Regions from separate parts of the Arsenophonus endosymbiont of Crataerina pallida genome, predicted to be linked through region 1. Evidence: predicted binding sites of a transcription regulator. Region 1 holds the regulator's gene; each other region holds the start of a gene.
What was found. Region 1 encodes Fur, which represses iron uptake genes when iron is present. Its sites were predicted from a motif close to ATAATAATGAGAACNACTATCAA; they were not measured.

Region 1 (7,626 bases):
TTGAAGTAATGTGTTTTATCATTATGATTTGATATGATAACCATATAATTAATAATGAATAAAAACGGGAAGGGTTATGAACCTCCCGTTTTTCCTTTATGAGCTTTTTATTGATTAAATAAAGCCTAATAATATATGTTAATAAACGGTTGTTTCTAATTCGGATATCGTAGATGATAAAAGCGTTATTAACATGCTTTTGCATTGAGGAACTATGACAATGAATGAGGCAGATACTCGCCCAACAAATTTCATTCGCCAGATTATTGAAGAAGATTTGGCTACAGGTAAGCATACTCATGTATATACCCGTTTTCCACCTGAACCTAATGGTTATTTACATATTGGTCATGCCAAATCAATCTGTTTGAATTTTGGTATTGCAGAGGATTATCAGGGTCAATGCAATTTGCGTTTTGATGATACTAATCCAGTTAAAGAAGATGTTGAATATGTTAATTCCATTCAAGAAGATGTAAAATGGTTAGGGTTTAATTGGAGTGGTAACGTAAAATATTCGTCAGATTATTTTGATGACCTATATCAATATGCTATTGAGCTGATTAAAAAAGGCTTAGCTTATGTTGATGAATTAAGTCCCGATGCTATTCGTGAATATCGCGGAACTTTAAAGCAGCCAGGTAAAAATAGTCCATATCGTGATCGCACTATTGAGCAGAATTTGCAGCTATTTGACAAGATGCGTGCGGGTGGATTTGAAGAAGGAAAGGCCTGTCTACGTGCTAAAATTGATATGTTATCCTCTTTTATTGTCATGCGCGATCCGGTGTTATATCGGATAAAATATGCTGAACACCACCAATCGGGTAATAAATGGTGTATTTATCCAATGTATGATTTTACTCATTGTATTTCGGACGCATTGGAGGGGATTACCCATTCACTTTGTACCCTGGAATTTCAAGATAATCGCCGATTATATGATTGGGTATTAGATAATATTACCATTGATTGTCATCCAAGACAGTATGAGTTTTCGCGTCTAAATCTTGCCTATACGGTGATGTCAAAACGTAAACTAAATCAGTTAGTGGCGGAGAATAGGGTTGAAAACTGGGATGATCCCAGAATGCCAACCATTTCAGGTTTACGTCGTCGTGGTTATACGGCAGCGTCGATTCGTGAATTTTGTCGGCGTATTGGCGTGACTAAGCAAGATAATACTGTTGAAATGGCAGCATTGGAATCTTGTATTCGTGATGATCTAAATGAAAATGCACCACGGGCAATGGCGGTATTAGATCCCATAAAGTTAGTGATTGAAAATATGTCTGCTGATGAGCAAATGCTGACGATGTATAATCACCCCAATAAACCTGAGATGGGCACTCGACAAGTGCCATTTAGTCGGGAACTTTATATCGATCGAGCTGATTTTCGTGAAGAAGCTAATCGGCAATATAAGCGCTTAGTTTTGGGTAAAGAAGTGCGTTTACGAAATGCTTATATTGTACAAGCTAATCGGGTTGATAAAGATGCAGAAGGCAACATTACCACGATTTATTGTACTTATGATGCTGATACATTAAATAAAGATCCTGCTGATGGACGTAAAGTCAAAGGGGTTATCCATTGGGTCAGTGCATCACATGCCTTGCCAGCAGAGATCCGATTGTATGATCGCTTATTTACTGTGCCTAATCCTGCCGCAGAAGAGGACTTTTTAGCTACCATTAATCCTGATTCTTTAGTGATTCGCTATGGGTTTGTTGAACCAAGTTTAATTACCGCGCAACCGGGAAAAGCTTATCAGTTTGAACGCGAGGGTTATTTTTGTGCAGATAGCCATGATCATACAGCTAAGCAGCTGGTATTTAATCGCACTGTAGGCTTAAGAGATAGTTGGGCAAAAATAGCAAGCTAAGAAATTACCCCGTTAAGAGTTATGGTAAAAGCGTGGTTTATAGCCACGCTTTTTATTAAAAAATATCGTCATTATTGTTAACGAGATATTTTTATTAACAGAAAAATGGCTTTCTGTTATAAATTTTTATTCGTTTAGAGCAAGTCAAAAAAATATGTAGTCAATATCCTTATCAAAAAAATCAATTGGTTACTAACAAGGATGTTATATCATGCTTAAGTTTATTAATTCATCTCTTCCAATAGAAAAAGCGGTTTTACAAGCAGAACTGCAAACGATATCACCTAAGATCAATTTCACCTGTCCATTAAAAAGTATTTATAACAGTGATGCCTTTATATCGGTACAAAAAAGACCATTAAAGGGTTTGCATACTTGTCAAAAATTAAGTTTTCCAATAGATAAAGCCAGCAGTGAGCAACGTTATCATAATGCTCTATTGGCTGATTTTGTTTACAATCGTGACTTTACAATTTTAGAAGCAACCCAGTGGGGAATTGATCGTGAATTGGTAAGGTTTGTGTCTAAAATGACTAATATAAAACTTTATCCACAAGATGGTCTATTAGAAGATAGTCATACTGGATTGGTGGCTTATATCTTTCGCAATAAGGTTGAGCGGGAAATTCGATTGGTATTTGGTGGGACAACCAGCGGTCATGGAGTGAGCGGTGGAGCTCCGCGTTATATAAAAAATATTAATAATTTTATTAAGCAATGCGAGGCGAATGTTCATAATGTATTTGGTGGTGTTCCAGCTTGCTATAAGCAGGCTGCGCAATTAATGCATAATCTGCAACAACTGGTTCAAATGGATGGGGAATGGAATGGATACAGGCTTTCAACCAGTGGTCATTCATTAGGTGGTGGTTTAGCTGCTTATGCAGCACTGAAGGTATCTAGCAAAGAAAATGTTATTTTGGCGGAATGTTTTAGCAGTGCTCAATTTGGCCGAGGTTTACAGCGCGATTTGTTAAAGCAACATGGTAGTTTAGATTTAGAGAAGGCTATGCATAATATCAATCATCATTATGTCGAAGGTGATGTTATTCCGAAGATGGATAAATTTTTTGCGGTTGATCATATTGGTAAAATTAATATTATTCCCCAAGCAACGAACAAAAAAGACAACTTTTTAGCGGCACATTCAAATTATGTCAAGCATAGTCTTATTTATGCGCTACAAACTTGAAAATAAAAGGAGAAATTGGACTGCAATTATCCTTTTATTTTTAACTGATTAATAACAAAAATAGTAATAGGCTGGGTTATTTTTCTTCTTTACTATTGCGGGCAGGGTGGCCCAAATCGTTTTCATCACAATGATCTTTTTTGGAGCAATGTCCATATAGATAGAGACTGTGATTAGAGAGCTTGATGCCATGACGTTCCGCAATATTTTTTTGTCGTGTCTCAATGGATTCATCGCTGAATTCAATGACTTTACCACAATCTAAGCAAATTAAGTGATCATGGTGATGTTGTTGTGTCAACTCAAAAACCGATTTACCGCCTTCAAAATTATGGCGAGTAACAATACCCGCGTCATCAAATTGATTTAGAACACGATAAACCGTTGCGAGGCCAATCTCTTCCCCCATATCAATGAGTTTTTTATAGAGATTTTCCGCACTGACATGATGGCATTCAGGCTCTTGTAATACCTCTAAAATTTTTAAACGTGGAAGTGTTACTTTAAGCCCTGCATTCTTCAATGCTTTACTGTTGTCGGTCATGCGGATCCTACCTTGTTGCATTAGCAGTGAATTCAATAATATCAAAACATCGTTAACAGTAGTATACTGTTTATTTCAAACTAATTTTACAATTATATATGTCATAATATCATTACACAATTTGCAGGAATTATCATATACAAAAAATATTGACAGCTATCAATCGATAATAGTTTGTAAATTTAGCTCTTCGGATATTTGTTTTACCCAGCTTTCCACTCGCTCAGCGGTTAGTTCCGGTTGCCTGTCTTCATCAATGGCAAGGCCAATAAAGTTAGAGTCATCAGCGAGCCCTTTTGATGCTTCGAAGTGGTAACCTTCTGTTGGCCAATGGCCAACAATGATAGCACCATTAGGTTCAATAATCTCTTTCACAGTACCCATAGCATCACAGAAATATTCCGCATAATCTTCTTGATCGCCACAACCAAAAATAGCTACTAGCTTATTGGTAAAATCAATTTCTTCTAATGTCGGAAAGAAGTCATCCCAATCACACTGTGCTTCACCATAATACCAGGTAGGAATACCGAATAGTAAAATATCAAATGCTTCAATATCCTCTTTACTGCTTTTAGCAATATCATGAATTTCAGCAATATCAGCGCCGCCAAGGGTTTCTTGGATCATTTTGGCAATATTTTCTGTATTGCCAGTATCACTGCCGAAGAAGATACCTATGATTGCCATAAAGTAAATAAACCTCTTAATTTTAATTTGAGTTGTTTTGTTATCTTATCTTATCGTTATTAACAGTAGTAATAGCAAAGATAATAACGATTGATTAATAAATAATTAAATAACCGTTATTTTGACGAAAATAACGGCATAATTCTGTCAATTTTGTGTGTTTTAGGCAAAATAAACCAGTAAAATTGCAATTCATCGGTTTTTCTTTGCTAATTGTGTCAGCAATATTTGTTCTATTAATTCACTACGGCTTATTTTTTGTTCTTGAGCTAGCATATTTAATGCCGCAACAGCACGCTCATTGATTTTTAGTTCGACACGGCGTAAACCTTTGCTTTTATCACGTTTTAACTGATTACGTTTATTAATTTTTAATTGTTCATGTCGAGATAAAGGATTGGTTTTTGGACGCCCTGGTCTAAGTTCATCGGCGAATAAATCCCGGGTTGTGCGATCAGTCTGCTCTTTTGCCATAAATTTAAATGTTGATGGAAATTTGCTAGTTACTTAAACCAATCATACCCTAGCATGATAACTATCGCTACTAACAGATAAAATATACTCAATTGATAAAGCAGCCTATTAGTGAGTAACTGAAGTTAGCAATAGCCAGTAAAACGTATAAAAAGTGATCTTACTGGCGACTGGCGTTATTTTTAAGCATTAATTTTTGTCATTGTTCCTATTTGTTGATGCCAGAGTTGAGCATAAAACCCATTTAACTTGAGTAGATTATCATGGCTATCGAGTTCAATCACTTGACCTTCATTAATCACACAAATTTTATCAGCATGACGAATGGTATTGAGGCGATGGGCAATACTAATAACAGTTCGACCAGCAGACAAATAATGCATATTTTTCATGATAGCGGCTTCTGAATCATAATCTAGTGCAGAAGTGGCCTCATCAAGAATTAAAATCTGTGGTTGTGTTAACAGAGCTCGGGCAAGTGCTATACGTTGCCGTTGTCCTCCTGATAAATTCATACCTCTCTCTGCTAACTGTGTATTGAAACCTTGAGGAAGTTGTTGAATAAAATCCAGTGCGCCTGCTATTTGCGCTGCCTGGGTCATGGCTTCGTCAGAAGCTGCCGGTTGGCTTAAGCGGATATTATCTGCTATCGAGCCTGCAAACAAAATACTTTCTTGAAGTACTACACTCATATTAAGACGTAAAGCAACGGGATCGGCGACAGCTAGATCCATACCATCAATAGTAATTTGACCCTGCTGAGGAACATAAAGTCGTTGTAATAACTTTGTTAAGGTACTTTTTCCTGATCCTGAAGGGCCTGTGATACCGATAAATTGTCCGGCCTTAATTGACAAGGATAGGTTCTGCAATACTTCTGGCATGTCGTTAGCATAACGAAATCTGATATGATTAAATTCAATATTACCATTAATAGATGCTGTATTGGCTAACCCCTTTTGGCCAAATTCAGTAGGTTCATCAAGAATATCACCAACACGTTTAAGGGCGATAAGGGTATGCTGAAAATCTTGCCATACTTGCGCCAGACGAAGGATCGGTTGAGTAACATGTGCGCTAAGCATATTAAAAGCAATTAATTCTCCAGGACTAAGTTGGCCTTGCATAACGGCTTTAACACCAAACCATAATAGAATAGCAGTAGTTATTTTATTGACCAGTGTAATAATTTGACTGGCAATGATACTGCTTTTTTGCACTTGGAAGCTTTTTTGTAATTGGTGACTTAAGATTTTTTGCCAGCGTTGTAAAAACCTATTCTCGGTGGCGGTTGCTTTAACGGTTTCAATACCCGTGATTGTTTCAGTAAGAAAAGTGGTATTATCGGCTTGAGCTTCATACTCTTTTTCTACCCGTTTACGAATAATCGGGCCAATTAATAGCCAAAAGATAAAATAGATAACCAATGAACCAACGACGATGCCAGCAAGTTGGGCACTGTAGTTGAATAACACGACAATAAATAATGTGACAAAAAATAGATCGATAAACAGCATTAATGTTGAGCCAGTGAGAAATTGCCTAATTTGCGCCATCTCACGAACTCGGGCAATAATTTGCCCTGTTTGTCGCTGTTTAAAATAGTCAAGCGGCAGTCCTAATAAATGACGATATAAGCGGCCGGATAATTCAGCATTAATTTGGCCAGAGGTATGATTAAAAATTTTATTACGAATAAAACTATAAATAGGTTCGGCTATTGCTAATGAGACAATGGCAAATGCTAAAACATGTAAGCTATTTAGGCTACGTCCTACCAAGACTTTATCAATCAGATGTTGAAAAAGAATTGGGTGAATAAGGGCAAATATTTGTACAACGCTGGCGAGTATAAAAATATCTCTTAGTTGTTTATTTTGCCTAAGAACTGAAGGGGAAAACCAATCTAATCCAAACTTGATTTTTTTAGCAGTTAATTTTTTTTCCGCCACGAGCAGTACTTTAAATTTGATTGGTTTTTTGGGCTTATTATAATGAGGAAAAGTTAATGTTTTCTCTGAACACGGATTTATTACTTCAATAATTTGTTGCGTTATATTGGTAAATATCCACCATACGCCTTCTATTTCAATTAAAGCGGGTAACGGAATATGTTCCAGTTCAGCTGGTGTAAAAAAGCTTACTTTGCTTTTTAATTGCATATAATCCGCACACTCTCGTAACTGCCAGTCGGTTAGATGTTCAGATTCTAATCCTAAGGAGTGAGTTAACTGTTCAATTGTGATGGATTTACTCAGTTGTTTACCCAGCCAGATTATTGCATCTAGGGCTTGGTTAGTGGCGTTATTAGCTATTGCTACGCTAGAAAAAGTTTCCATCGCTTATTTCTTCCGCATTGATTCGGACAGATATTCACGAATTGGGCTTAAGAGATAATCAATCACACGCCGTTTATCGGTTTTGATTTCTGCCACAATGGACATGCCTGGTGTGATATCAATTGAATGACCATCAACCATCAGATTATTTTGTTTCAGGCTGATTTGCGCGGGAAAGATAAGTCCTAATTGCTCATCTTGGGCTGAATCACGGGAGATTGATAATACTTCCCCCTCGATAGTACCATAACGGGTATAAGGGAAGGCATCAACTTTAACGGTGACGTTTTGCCCAGGGCGAATAAAACCAATGTCTTTATTTAAGATCTTAACTTCAGCAATTTGCACATCGTTATCTGGTACAATGACCATCAAGTTTTGTGCTGGTTGTAATACTGCGCCTAAAGTATAAATGGTTAACTGTTGAACGGTGCCAGTAACCGGTGAGCGTACAATTTCTAACTGCTCTCGTTCATCAAATTTTGCGTATTCTTGTTCTAGC
Region 2 (7,626 bases), 1.2 Mb from region 1:
ATTATGATTTTTTTTGTTGGCTAGAAAAAAACATTAATAAACTATTTGAATTAGATGAAAAAACAATAAGTTATTGCATACGACGTTGTTGTGAATTAAAAGCAAAAATCATTGCTATAGATGAAAAAGAAACCAATGGACAACGTGCATTATTGAACTTAGGACATACCTTTGGTCATGCCATTGAAACTGAATTAAACTATGGTTGTTGGCTACACGGTGAGGCAGTTGCTGCAGGTATCGTGATGGCTGCAAAAACCGCAGAGTTAATTGGCCAATTTGATAATAATGATACTCAACGCATTTTAAACTTACTGAGGCAAGCAAATCTCCCTATTAAGGGACCAGCAAAAATGGCTGCTGAAGCCTATTTACCTCACATGATGAGAGATAAAAAAGTAGTTAATAATCAACTCAATCTGGTGCTACCCAAATCTATTGGCAACGCAGAATTATATACTAATATAAGCCATGAGATTGTTTTAAAAGCAATTAAACAATGCCTACATACAGATTAAACCGTGATTGAGATAGCAAGATAGCCATAGTGACACTATAATAAATATCCGTATTTTAGAATCAAATTGTACAAAAAATCATCTTTATCCATGATATGAGGTCATTCACCTTAAAGGGAGGGGAAATGGACGAGTTTAAACCAGAAAGAGATCCTCAAGATCAGAGTAACTTCCGGCCAGACACTTCAGACAGGCCTGTATTACGTTCACGTCAGCAAGGATCTAAACACCATCTAGCTTCTCGGCAACATGTCATGATTGGTATCGCTGTTTTGGTTCTATTATTACTCATTATCGCGATTAGCTCAGCACTTAAAGCGCCAACAGATCATGAGAAACAAAATACCTCTACAACAATAAATGAACGTAACATTGATATTTCTAAATCAACATCACTATCAAATGAGTCCCCTTTATCCCAAGAACAAAACCAACCACAAAACGTAACCATGCCTTCAATTAGTGATACACCGACTGAAAGTTCCTTACCTCCAGCCAACCAAGGGCAAGGTAAACGTATTGAAATCCCTGGTGACGTTGTTGATGCTTTACGCCAGGGACAAACATTACCTAATGCAAAGCAACAACTCGTTGAAAATCCAACATCAACGCCATCATCAACAAAACTTCCCGCTACTACACCACCTAAAATCGTTGAACCAATTAAAACTAATCCTGAAACAAAAACAAAACCTATAGTTAGAACACATACAAATCAAAGTGGAGATTTATTATCGGCTCCAGCGAGTAATTACACACTACAATTAAGTAGTGCGAGCCGTTCTAACTCACTAGAAGCATTTGCTAAAAACAATCGCTTAACTAATTATAAAATCTATAAGACCATACGCAATGAACGACCATGGTATGTTCTTATCCACGGTAATTACCGCTCAGTCAGTGAAGCAAAAAACGCAATTTCAACTTTGCCCGCTTCTGTTCAGGAAAAAAAACCCTGGGTTAGAAAATTTCAGCAAGTTAAGCAAGATCAAAAATAAAGAATCATTAGGCGCAAATATGCTGTCCTAAACAGAGATATATCAAAAACTCTGGAACATTTAGATAAAATATGGCGGCATGAAGAAAAAACGCGCTTTTCTAAAATGGGCTGGCGGTAAATATCTTCTGGTAGAAGAAATTAAAAAATATCTACCAGAAGGTGATTGTCTGGTAGAGCCATTTGTCGGGGCAGGTTCAGTATTTTTGAATACCAACTATAATGCTTACATCCTAGCTGACATTAATAATGATCTTATCAATTTATATAATACTGTAAAATATCATACTGATACATTTGTGCAGAATTCACGCCAGCTTTTTAACAACGAGTTTAATACGCCTGAGCAATACTACCGTTTACGTACTGAATTCAACTTATGTAATAATCCTAGACGTCGTAGTGAACTATTTTTATATCTTAATCGTCATTGCTACAATGGTCTTTGTCGTTACAACTCAAAAGGGGAATTTAACGTTCCATTTGGGCGCTATAAAAAACCTTATTTTCCTGAAGATGAACTCTATTGGTTTGCAGAAAAAGCACAAAAAGCTATTTTTGTCTGCCAAACCTATCAAGAAACATTACTATCAGTAAACAAAAGTGCTGTTGTTTACTGTGATCCACCCTATACACCTCTTTCTGATACGGCTAATTTTACCGCATATCATACAAATAGTTTTGGCAACAAAGAACAATACAATCTGGCTCAAATTGCTTATCACTTATCATCAACTCGCGGAATACCCGTATTAATATCAAATCATGATACACCAGCGACTAGAGAATGGTATCATCACGCCAAGCTAAATGTTGTTAAAGTACGTAGAACAATTAGTCGTAATAGCCTTGCTCGTAGAAAAGTCGATGAACTTTTGGCATTTTATAATCCAACTTATAAAAAAAACGCAAAAGGTAAAAAAACAAATCGGAGACAATAATGAAAGATTTTCTGATTGCCCCCTCTATTTTATCCGCAAATTTTGCATGTTTAGGTGAAGATACTGGGAAAGTCATTAAAGCTGGAGCTGATATTATCCATTTTGACGTAATGGATAACCATTATGTTCCAAATTTAACTTTTGGCCCAATGGTATGTAAAGCATTGCGAGATTATGGTATCAAGGCACCCATTGATGTGCATTTGATGGTAAAACCAGTAGATCGACTGATTCCTGACTTTGCTAAAGCTGGTGCAACCTATATTACCTTTCACGCTGAAGCAAGTGAGCATATTGATCGCACATTACAATTAATTAAAGATAACGGTTGTAAAGCTGGTTTAGCTTTTAATCCTGCTACACCATTAAACTATTTAGATTACGTGATAGATAAATTGGATATGATCCTAATCATGTCGGTAAATCCTGGTTTTGGTGGACAATCTTTTATTCCACAAACCCTAAATAAATTGTGTCAAGTTCGTAAAATGATCGATGAAAACGGTTATAATATTCGCCTAGAAGTTGATGGCGGGATCAATGTTAATAATATTATTAATGTTGCAAATGCAGGTGCTGACACCTTTGTCGCAGGTTCTGCAATTTTTAATCAACCAGATTACAAAACTGTCATTGATGCTATGCGTAAAAAGTTAGCTGAGGCAATTTAATGGCATTTAAAAAATTAACCAAGATTAAAGTTATTGCATTTGATTTGGATGGTACATTAGTCGACAGTGCAGGCGGATTAGCTGATGCTTTAGATCGTGCTTTAATCATTCAGCAATTACCCGCTGCGGGCAAAGAACTTGTTTCCACCTGGGTTGGTAATGGTGTCGATATTATGATAGAACGCGCATTAACTTGGGCAAATGTTAAAATCACACCAGAAATCAAAAATAATACTCGCCAATTATTTGATAAAATTTATGCAACTACAGTAATAACTGGTAGTCAGCTTTTTCCTGGAGTAAAAGAAACATTAGCAGAAATAGCCAAACAACCTTTACCAATGGCAATCGTCACCAATAAACCTACGCCATTTATTGACCCTTTATTAAAAAAATTAACCATTGATTGTTATTTTTCTTTAATATTAGGGGGCGATGACGTAAAAGAGAAAAAACCCCATCCTGCTCCACTGTATCTTACAATGGGAAAATTTGGCCTACATAAAGATCAATTATTATTTGTCGGTGATTCTCATAATGATATCTTAGCCGCTAAAGCTGCAGATTGTCCTTGTGTGGGTTTAACTTACGGATATAACTATGGTGAATCTATCGCATTAAGTAAACCAGATTATGTATTAGATAACTTTGCCGATCTACTTCCTGCGTTAGGACTACCACCTTTGACAACTCTGGGATCATAACATGAATACACCCCCTATAAATTCAACTAATACCGACAAAAAGCCTATTGTATTCAGTGGGGCTCAACCGTCTGGGGAATTAACCATCGGCAACTATATTGGCGCATTACGCCAATGGGTTCACATGCAAGATAATTATGACTGTATTTATTGTATTGTTGATCAACATGCCATTACAGTTCGTCAAGACCCCAAAGAATTAAGAAAACGTACGCTTGATACATTAGCCTTATACCTAGCTTGTGGTATTGATACTAAAAAAAGTATTATTTTTGTTCAATCCCATGTTCCGCAACATACTCAACTTAGTTGGGCGCTTAACTGTTATACCTATTTTGGTGAATTAAGCCGCATGACACAATTTAAAGACAAATCAACCCGTCATGCTGAAAATATTAATGCTGGATTATTTGATTATCCAGTATTAATGGCTGCCGATATTTTACTTTACCAGACAAACCAAGTCCCGGTTGGTATTGATCAAAAACAACATTTAGAATTAAGCCGCGATATTGCTCAACGTTTTAATTCGCTCTATGGTGAAATATTTACTGTACCCGATCCCTTTATTCCTGAAAAAGGAGCGCGGGTTATGTCTCTACAAGAACCACAAAAAAAGATGTCAAAATCAGATGATAACCGCAATAATGTAATAACTTTATTAGAAAACCCTAAATCAGCGGCTAAAAAAATAAAACGTGCCCTTACTGATTCTGACGAGCCACCGCAAATTTATTATGATACAGAAAACAAACCGGGTATTTCTAATCTGATAGATATCCTTTCTGGTGTAACAGGCACATCTACCTCTGAGATAGAAAAACAATTTACCGGAAAAATGTATGGCGATCTTAAAAACACCGTTGCTGAAGCTGCTTCGGATATGCTAATAAATATTCAAAGCCGTTTTGATGAATTTCGTAATAACGAAAAACTATTGAATGACATTATGTCTGAAGGTGCTAGCAAAGCAGAGGCTCGCGCTCAAGTAACCCTTAGTAAAGTTTATGACGCGATAGGTTTTATTAGTCCTATAAAAAAATAATGCTCTTCTCCCTCCTAAAACTCGAGGGAGATTGACATTAAGAATAAATTTAAAAATTAATAAAAATAAATAGTTAAAACAAATATAAATCTTTATTTTATTAATATATTTATTGAATGATATAGATAACAAAATACCATTTAGCGAAACAAAAAGTTTCTTTTATTTGTTTATATATAATTAATTAGAGTTAAAATTTTTTTCATTACTATAATTTTAATTCGTCATTAAAAAATATTAGTAGGCCAGTAAATAATCTGGCACCACTAACATTGATATTAAACAAACAGATAAAGTCAATGCTATTTTACTTTTTCTGCAAAACGTTTTGCCGCTTCATCCCAATTAACAACTGACCAAAAGGCTTTAATATATTCAGGGCGACGATTTTCATATTTAAGATAATAAGCATGTTCCCAAACATCAAGCCCTAAAATAGGATAACCGGAAACACCAGAAATATATTCCCCCATTAATGGGTTATCTTGATTAGCTGTCGAAACAACCGCCAGCTTTCCATCCGACTTCAATACTAACCACGCCCAGCCGGAACCAAAACGAGTGGCTGCTGCTTTTTCAAAGATTTCTTTAAAATTCTCAACGCTAGCAAAATCACGTTCAATCGCAGATTTCAACTCACCCTTTAGTTCAGTACCTGTTTTCAAACCGTTCCAAAACATACTATGATTGGCATGCCCACCTGCATTATTGCGTAAAAAAGTACGCTTATCGGCAGGCACCTTATCTAAATTTTGAATTAAATCATCTATATCAAGTTTAGCAAGCTCAGGAAAATCTTTTAACGCATCATTAGTATTATTGACATATGTTTGGTGATGTTTGGTATGATGGATCTTCATTGTCCTTTCATCAAAATGTGGCTCTAGTGCCCCATATTCATAAGGCAGGGAAGGTAATGTATAGCTCATCCGCATTAACTCCTGTTACTTAAATATAAAATAAATGTTTCAATCAATCCTTATTTTACAAGGATTACCATAATAATGAAAACAATTATAAACAATATATTTTTTAAAGTTTTTATTTCTCTATAAAAAAATCGACATATTAGCTCATTAGATTAAAATAAAATTTTTTCATAAAAACCATCAATTAAAACAATTTAAATAGAATAATTAATAAATAACAAATCTAAAATAAAACACCATCATTTACGTGATCACTTACACAAAAAAAAACAAATTCTTTTTCATAGGTTTAGTTAACTGCTCTTTGACATATGATTAACACAAATGAGGAGAAGAAAAATATGATATCAACGTTCAAGTACCCCATTCCTACTGAAATTGCCGCACATGCCTTAGTTAATAAAAAACAGTACCAACAAGATTATCAATTATCACTTGAAGATTCTGACGCTTTTTGGCGAGAAAAAGGTCAAATTGTTGACTGGATAAAACCCTATACCAAAGTAAAAAACACTTCATTTGATCCAGGGCACATTAACATCCAATGGTTTGAAGATGGTACCTTAAATTTAAGTGCTAACCGTCTAGATCGCCATTTACAATTACGCGGTGATCAAACTGCAATCATTTGGGAAGGCGATGATCCATCACAGTCTTATCATATAACTTACCGCCAACTTCATCATGATGTCTGCCTATTTGCCAATGCATTAAAAAAATTAGGCATCAAAAAAGGGATGTTGTTGCTATTTATATGCCGATGATACCTGAATCAGCCATCGCCATGTTAGCATGTACCCGCATTGGAGCTATTCACTCTGTTATCTTTGCTGGTTTTTCACCAGAAGCTATTGCAGGTCGCATTATTGACAGTAAAGCTAAACTGATCATTACCTCAGATGAAGGGTTAAGAGCAAATCGTACTATACCACTGAAAAAAAATGTTGATGAAGCGTTAAAAAATCCAGCAATTGAAAGTATTAATAATGTTATTGTTTTTAGACGAACAGGTAATCAAATCGATTGGCAGGAAAAACGTGATCATTGGTGGCATGAAGTTATTAAAGGCCTCAACGCTGACTGTCCCGCTGAAGAAATGAATGCGGAAGATCCTTTATTCATTCTTTATACATCTGGTTCAACAGGCAAACCCAAAGGCATCTTACACACTACTGGTGGCTATTTAGTTTATGTTTCTATCACTTTCAAATACGCATTTGACTACCAGGCAAAAGAAATTTATTGGTGCACTGCTGATATAGGCTGGGTAACAGGCCATAGTTACTTAATTTATGGCCCACTATCCAATGGAGCCACCACGCTAATGTTTGAAGGTGTACCTAACTATCCAAGTATAAATCGCATGGGCCAAATAGTTGATAAGCATAAAGTAAATATTCTTTATACCGCACCAACCGCAATTCGTGCTTTGATGGCAGAAGGAGATAAAGCTATTGAAGCAACTCAGCGTAATTCTTTAAGGATTTTAGGCTCTGTCGGTGAACCTATTAATCCGGAAGCTTGGGAATGGTACTACAAAAAAATAGGTAATGGTCATTGCCCTATTATTGATACTTGGTGGCAAACAGAAACCGGTGGTTTTATGCTTTTTCCCTTACCGGGAGCAACTGAACTTAAACCAGGATCAGCAACACTACCTTTTTTTGGTGTTAAGCCCGCGCTTATTGATAATTTAGGTAATTTACTTGAGGGTATTGCTGAAGGCAATCTTGTCATCATGGATTCATGGCCAGGACAAGCTAGAACCATTTATGGTGACCATGAACGCTTTGAGCAAACTTATTTTTCACTATTTAAAGG
Region 3 (7,626 bases), 230 kb from region 1:
TATCTTTTTCAACATATTGGTTAAACTTATTGGCAAATATTGTTTTTAGTTTAGCGTCGTTATCAAAACCGATTAATTTAAAGGCAGAAGAAGATTGTTTGGTTGCTGTTTCAAAAGTGGCGCGCAAATCACCCAATTCTAAAGAATCCAGTAATTTAATAAAACACATTTGCTGTTGGCAAAACTGATAGCTGGAGGCAAATAATATAAAATGATGCTGAAAAAGATCATCTAACAGATAATTCGCCGGGCCAATATTCTCTTGCCCTTGATAGAGATAGAAACCATGCCAGTTCATATTCACTTGTTGCGCTAACCTAATATCTAACATCTGCTGTAACTGGTTTTGCGAAACCAACATAGCCCAATCACTACCTTGCTAACTTAAGTCAAGCTAATATGCTTGGTGCTAAACTGAATGGCGCCGATTTAACTGGTGCCAAGCTAGGTAATATCGCTTTACCGTTTTGGGATGAAACTCGATTAGATACTTATCTTAACCATATCAATAATGATTTTAGTTTACTAACAACCATCGACAGTATTGATAATAAATATAATGACAAGAAAATAGAGCTGGTACATCAATTAATCGACTCGTTAGATAAACGCTCCTCAAATACTTCACTATCATCAGTGGTAGAGTTAAGCAATAACCTATTACGCCATTTTCTATGTATTGCTTAAACTTATTGTCAAATATCGCGGCCAGTTTAGCTTGACTGTCAAAATCGATTAATTTAATTGCAGATGAGCTTTGCGTTGTTGCGGTTTGAAAGGTGGTTTGCAATTTACCTAACGCTAAAGTTGCTAATAATTGGCTAAATTTGGCTTGCTGCTGTTGAAATAGATAGTTAGACGCAAATAATTTAAAATGATGTTCAAAAAGATCATCTAAACGATAATCTGCCGGGCCAATATTGTCTTGCCCTTGATAGAGATAAAAGCCATGCCAATTGATATTCTCTGGTTGCGCTGACTGAATACCTAACATCCGCTGTAGCTGGTTTTGCGACATTAACATAGCATAGTGACTATCTGGCTTGGCAGAGAGCAGAATAAAATTATCCGCCTCTTTATTAGACCAATCAGGTTTGCCAGCATAATCACCGAAATCACCTTTAGTATAAGGCTCAACACGGTTATCTTGCAGATAACTGTTATACAGGATTTCAGCCTGTTCTTTATAGTTACTCTCACCCGCCATCGCTTGTGAAATCAACTGAACAAAGGCACCATTATGACTAACCATCATTTGCGGTTGGTGAGTAAAACAGTTTAGCAAGATTGTCAAAACAGGAGCAGTTTGTGCCGGCATCGTGCTGACAGCATATTTCGCCAGATAAGACGGCAATATGTTATTATTAAGCCAGTTAATAATTTTCTGATCCTGGTTATAGGGCGCTTTAGCAAAAGTCTCTAATAAGGAGTTTACTACTGATGATAGTGAAACGTTTGTAGGACGTTTGTCTAATGAATCAATCAGCTGATGAACTAATGCTATCTTCTTCTTATTATAGATGGGCTCAATACTATCGATAGTTTTAAGCAAGCAAAGAGTTTATTACCTATAAAGGGTAGGTTTTTTAACCACAATAGCTCGGGTAATCTAATTTCAGTTGGTGATTTTGCCCATTCAATCAGTGGGCCACTGTTTTGAATAATGCTACCAATTAGTATTGCAAAAGGAATAACAAATAATAATATTACTAATAGAGTCATCGCTATACTTGCTAGCCATTTTTTATGCCATAGTTTACTTTCAATTTTTTTAAATAATGGCCAGGTTGCAATAACCACCATGCCTGCCCAGAGAAAACCAAGTATGAATGGTTTCAATACCCAAAAACATGCAGCTATCATCAATAAAATAGCAATTATGCTAAAAATGAATTTGGGTAAATCATTAGGGGATTGCGCTTTTTCCATATATTAGCCTGATTATAAAGAATGATGGGTGCATATTATCAATTGTCTATTACATGATTAATCATGTTTTTTGTATCTAATAAAAGTAGGGTGATGATGGAAATTGTATTGTTTACAAAATGTTAATTACCAAATTTTGTCTGGTATGTACTCTCAATTAAAGATAGTACATAAATTGCAAAGTGAACACTAATTAAAAAGAGTTACTAGTATAATGATCCCACGTATAGGACGCGCTCATCAAATCAGTCAGCAGATAACAACCTATTTAACGACATTAAAAGACCGAGGTTTTAGCGGAGATTTAACCACCAGTTATGCTGAACGTTTATCAATGGCAACAGATAATAGTATTTATCAACTTACACCTCAAGCTGTTGTCTATCCACGTTCGACTAGCGATGTTCAATTGTTGGCGAAACTTGCCATTGATAAACAATTTCAGTCATTAACCTTTACACCCAGAGGTGGTGGCACAGGGACCAATGGCCAGGCTTTGACTGAAGGCATTGTGGTTGATATGTCGCGCTATATGCAAAAAATTTTGCAAATTAATGTGGCAGAAAAATGGGTTAGAGTCGAAGCTGGTGTGATAAAAGATCAACTTAACCAATTTTTGGCACCTTATGGTTATTTCTTTTCACCTGAATTATCAACCAGTAACCGAGCCACTTTGGGTGGCATGATCAATACTGATGCCTCAGGTCAAGGCTCATTAGTTTATGGTAAAACATCGGATCATGTACTGAGTGTTAAAGCTATTTTACTTGGTGGAGAGGTATTAGAAACCTATCCGATGACAGTTGAGTTGGCGGAGCGTTTTTCACAGCAGCAATCAACTATTGGTCGCATATATAGCACCGTTTATCACCATTGTCGTCAGCAGCGACAGCTAATTTTGGCTAAATTTCCGCGATTAAATAGATTTTTAACCGGTTATGATTTGCGACACGTGTTTGACGATACTATGACGCAATTTGATTTAACCCGAATTTTAACCGGCTCTGAAGGGACGCTGGCTTTCATTATCGAAGCTAAGCTAAATATTACTCCATTACCTAAAATAAGACGATTAGTTAATATAAAGTATGACTCATTTGATTCAGCGTTACGGAATGCACCAGTTATGGTGGCAGCCAAAGCATTATCAGTGGAAACGGTTGATACTAAAATCCTCTCTTTAGCGCGTGATGATATTATCTGGCATTCAGTGAGTAAATTAATTAACGATGTTGATGACAAAAAATTATCAGCATTAAATATTGTTGAATTTAGTGGGGATAGTGAAGAAAAAATTAATCAACAATTAACCCGTTTATGTTCACAATTGGATAAGTTAATTCAAGCCGGTAATTCGGGGATCCTTGATTATCATATATGCCATCAATTAGCAGATATTGAAAATATCTATACGAATGAGAAAAAAAGCAGTTGGCCTGTTGGCTAATACCAAAGGATTAGCAAAACCGATACCGTTCGTAGAGGATACTTGCGTGCCACCGGAGCATTTAGCCGATTACATTGCTGAATTTCGTGCGTTGCTTGACCGCAATAATTTAGCTTATGGCATGTTTGGACATGTTGATGCAGGGGTATTACATGTTCGCCCGGTGATGGATATGTGTGATCCTCAACAAGAAGTATTAATGAAACAAATTTCAGATCAAATTGCTCAACTTACTGCTAAATATGGCGGCTTATTATGGGGGGAACACGGTAAAGGTTTTCGCTCCGCCTATGGCCCACAATTTTTTGGTGAAAAGCTTTATCAAATACTCTGTCAAATTAAAACCGCATTTGATCCCTTTAATCAATTAAACCCAGGAAAAATATGCTCATCAATTAATGTAGCGCTCCCGTTAATGCCTATCGATGCTGTAAAAAGAGGAACTTATGATCGCACTATCCCGATCAAAGTGAGGGAAACATTTGAGCAGGTTATGGCCTGTAATGGTAATGGCTTGTGCTTTAATTTTGACGTTAATAGTCCAATGTGTCCTTCAATGAAAATTTCCCAGCAACGAATTCATTCGCCAAAAGGCCGAGCAACATTAATGCGAGAATGGTTAAGATTACAGGTTAAGCAAGGCGTAAACTTAGCGTTATTTGCAGAAGATATTAATAGTTATAAACTCTCTTGGCTGCAAAAAATAACACGCCTATACCATACCTTGCGAGCTAAGAGTGGACAGTATGATTTTTCCCCATGAAGTAAAAGAGGCGATGGCGGGTTGTTTAGCCTGTAAAGCGTGTTCAACCCAATGCCCAGTTAAAATTGATGTTCCCACGTTTAGGGCAAAATTTTTAGCCCTCTATTATAGTCGTTATTTGCGACCAATTAGTGACTACGTGGTTGCCAATATTGAATTAACTTTGCCGCTGATGGCAAAACAACCACGCTGGTTTAATTTTATATTACGGCAAGGGTGGATACAAACCCTAGGTCACAAGGTGATTGGACTAACGGATTTTCCTCAACTGTCTACACCCAGTTTACAACAACAATTGGCTGGTCATGCAGCATTGTCTCTGTCATTGCCACAATTAGAAAGCTTACCTGAAGAGACTCGCAGCCAATTTGTTTTTGTCGTCCAAGATCCATTTACTAGTTATTATGATGCAAGGGTAGTTGCAGATTTTATACATTTAATTGAAATATTAGGTTATCGGCCTATATTGTTGCCATTTTCTGCTAATGGAAAAGCGTTGCATATTAAAGGATATTTAACCCGTTTTGCCAAAACAGCGCAAAAAACAGCGGATTTTCTTAACCGCTTAGCGCAATTATCAATTCCGATGGTCGGTATTGATCCAGCCTTAGTGCTCTGTTATCGCGATGAATATAGCCAGATCCTTGGTAATAAACGGGATAAATTCGAAGTTAAATTAGTTAATGAGTGGCTGATGACAGTATTAGCGCCAAAGCCAGCAGCGAAGTTAACGGCTGAAAAATGGTATCTATTAGGGCATTGTACCGAAATGTCATTGTTAGCTGATAGTGCCCAACAATGGATTAAAATTTTTGCTCAGTTTGGTCGTCAACTTATTAATGTTAATGTTGGTTGTTGCGGCATGGCAGGAACTTATGGTCATGAGGTTAAACATCTGGCTAATTCAAAGGGAATTTATGCCTTATCTTGGGGAAATCGATTACAAAAATTACCCAAAACACGTTGTCTAGCAACAGGTTACTCTTGTCGCAGTCAAGTAAAACGAATTGAAAATGAAACAATAAAACATCCTTTACAAGCGTTATTGGAGATATTTAAATGATTTGGCAGCGTTCTTATACCCTCGAAGAAATTAATAGTTGGAGTGATAACAGCATGTTATCCCATTTAGGGATTGTTATGTTAAGTATCAGTGACGATACTATTGAAGCAACAATGCCGGTTGATCAAAGTACCATGCAGCCGTTTGGATTACTACATGGTGGTGCTTCGGTGGTATTAGCCGAATCGTTAGGCTCGATAGCTGGTTATCTCTGCACTCAAGATAATCAAAAAGTAGTTGGCACCGAAATTAATGCTAGCCATATTAGGCCGGTATCTTCAGGAAAAGTACGTGGCGTATGTAGTGCAATTCATCTAGGTCGCCGGCGACAAGTCTGGTCGATAAAAATCTTTGATGAACAATTAAGACTGAGTTGTATTTGTCGTTTGACAACAGTAATCATTTAATGATTAGCACTTAAAGATAACTAAACGACAAAAACTCGATGATTTAGCGATACTTTGTTCGTCACGTTAAATATTGCTGAATTTGCGAGTTTATTTTATTTTTTTAATGTTTATCAACATGTTAATATGATTGATAAATTAGGAATCGTAAAAAAACAGTAAAATAAACGCCACTTTTTGCTGAAAAAACACTCTAATAAAAATATCCGCTTAAAATAAATGGTTGAAGTGAGAAATGTTATCATTACCATATATAATATTAAACAAAAAAAGTCTAGTTACATTGATAGTGTAATCTAGTCAAAATATTAGTTTTGTGAGGTCAATAATGGCAGAGCATGTTGATACTTTTTCTTTGAATGAAACAACTTGGCAGGGCCTTACCATAACCGATAAAGCAGCTGCTCAAATTCTTAAATTAATGAAAAAAAATCCTGCTAGTCAGGGATTATCTCTTAATATCAAGCAATCAGGTTGTGCAGGATTTGGTTATGTCATTACATTGATAGATAATCCAACTAAAGAATATTTGCTGTTTGAAAATAATGGCGCCAAACTTTTTGTTCCTCTAAAAGCAATGCCATTTATTGATGGTACTGAGGTTGATTATGTTCGTGAGGGACTTAATCAAGTATTCAAATTTAATAATCCTAAGGCTCAACACGCTTGTGGTTGTGGTGAAAGCTTTGGTATTTAAGTGAATTAAATTATGTCACAGCGTAATATAGAAATTGGTGATGATGTTCAACAATGGATAGCGGAGCATCGTTATAAAGAGGGGTTTTTCACTCAGGTTGCAACGGATGAATTAGCTAAAGGTCTCAATGAAGAGGTCATCAAAGCGATTTCAGCCAAACGTAATGAACCTGATTGGATGTTGCAGTTTCGTTTAGAGGCTTATCAACATTGGTTGGGTATGGAAGAACCCCACTGGCTTAAAGGCTATTATCCTGATTTAAACTACCAGGAATATAGTTATTATGCAGCGCCATCCTGCAATAGTTGCGATGATACTTGTCAAACTGAAACTGATTCATCGGCAGCGGGTGGGGATGAGCATAGCAATAATTATCTGACCGCCGAAGTTGAAGAAGCATTCAATAAACTTGGTGTACCAGTCCGTGAGGGTAAATTGGTTGCGGTAGATGCTATTTTTGACTCTGTTTCTGTTTCAACAACTTATCGTAGCGAATTAGCGAAACTGGGTATTATTTTTTGCTCTTTTGGTGAAGCTATCCAACAGTATCCTGAGTTAGTAAAAAAATATATTGGTACGGTCGTTTCTAATCGAGACAATTTTTTTGCGGCATTAAATTCTGCTGTCGCTTCTGATGGGACATTTGTTTATGTGCCAAAAGGAGTTCGTTGCCCGATGGAATTATCAACCTATTTCCGTATTAATTCAGCTAAGACCGGTCAGTTTGAGCGCACTATCTTGATTGCTGATGAAGGTAGTTACGTTAGTTATATTGAAGGATGCTCTGCTCCGGTGCGAGATAGCTATCAATTACATGCTGCGGTAGTTGAAGTTATTATTCATAAAGATGCTGAAGTAAAATATTCTACCGTACAAAACTGGTTTTCAGGTGGTGAAAGTGAAACCGGTGGCATTTTAAACTTTGTCACCAAACGCGCCTTATGCGAGGGTGAGAATGCCAAAATGTCCTGGACACAGTCTGAAACAGGTTCGGCTATTACTTGGAAATATCCTAGTGTTATTTTGCAAGGGGATAATTCGGTGGGGGAATTCTTTTCAGTGGCATTAACCAATGGTAATCAACAGGCTGATACCGGTACAAAAATGATCCATATTGGTAAGAATACGCATTCCACCATCATCTCTAAAGGGATCTCAGCTGGTCGTAGTCAAAATAGTTACCGCGGTTTAGTAAAGATTTTACCGACGGCAGAAAATGCCAGAAATTATACCCAATGTGATTCTATGTTAATTGGCACTCAATGTGGCGCGCATACTTTTCCTTATATTGAAGTAAAAAATAGTAGCGCACAGTTAGAG

Region 2: a site for Fur is predicted at 5,875-5,897, ahead of sodA (superoxide dismutase [Mn]). Genes of this name have one in related genera too.
Region 3: a site for Fur is predicted at 5,838-5,860, ahead of sufA (Fe-S cluster assembly scaffold SufA). Genes of this name have one in related genera too.

What each region holds. Positions count from the first base shown of each region.
Region 1 covers NZ_OZ026540.1:2,511,614-2,519,239, reverse strand. The annotation lists partial or broken gene AACL31_RS13445 (glucose PTS transporter subunit IIA) at 1-9, shown strand, start outside; gene glnS (glutamine--tRNA ligase) at 221-1,885, shown strand; gene AACL31_RS13435 (lipase family protein) at 2,097-3,077, shown strand; gene fur (ferric iron uptake transcriptional regulator) at 3,154-3,621, opposite strand; gene fldA (flavodoxin FldA) at 3,781-4,311, opposite strand; gene ybfE (LexA regulated protein) at 4,504-4,785, opposite strand; gene AACL31_RS13415 (type I secretion system permease/ATPase) at 4,968-7,124, opposite strand; gene AACL31_RS13410 (HlyD family type I secretion periplasmic adaptor subunit) at 7,128-7,626, opposite strand, start outside.
Region 2 covers NZ_OZ026540.1:3,732,293-3,739,918, forward strand. The annotation lists gene aroB (3-dehydroquinate synthase) at 1-518, shown strand, start outside; gene AACL31_RS20120 (SPOR domain-containing protein) at 644-1,516, shown strand; gene dam (adenine-specific DNA-methyltransferase) at 1,596-2,456, shown strand; gene rpe (ribulose-phosphate 3-epimerase) at 2,456-3,127, shown strand; gene AACL31_RS20135 (phosphoglycolate phosphatase) at 3,127-3,831, shown strand; gene trpS (tryptophan--tRNA ligase) at 3,833-4,876, shown strand; gene sodA (superoxide dismutase [Mn]) at 5,179-5,805, opposite strand; partial or broken gene acs (acetate--CoA ligase) at 6,147-7,626, shown strand, end outside.
Region 3 covers NZ_OZ026540.1:2,278,930-2,286,555, reverse strand. The annotation lists gene AACL31_RS12250 (hypothetical protein) at 1-361, opposite strand, end outside; gene AACL31_RS12245 (hypothetical protein) at 518-1,552, opposite strand; gene AACL31_RS12240 (AI-2E family transporter) at 1,501-1,929, opposite strand; partial or broken gene ydiJ (D-2-hydroxyglutarate dehydrogenase YdiJ) at 2,144-5,202, shown strand; gene AACL31_RS12230 (hotdog fold thioesterase) at 5,199-5,609, shown strand; gene sufA (Fe-S cluster assembly scaffold SufA) at 5,935-6,306, shown strand; gene sufB (Fe-S cluster assembly protein SufB) at 6,319-7,626, shown strand, end outside.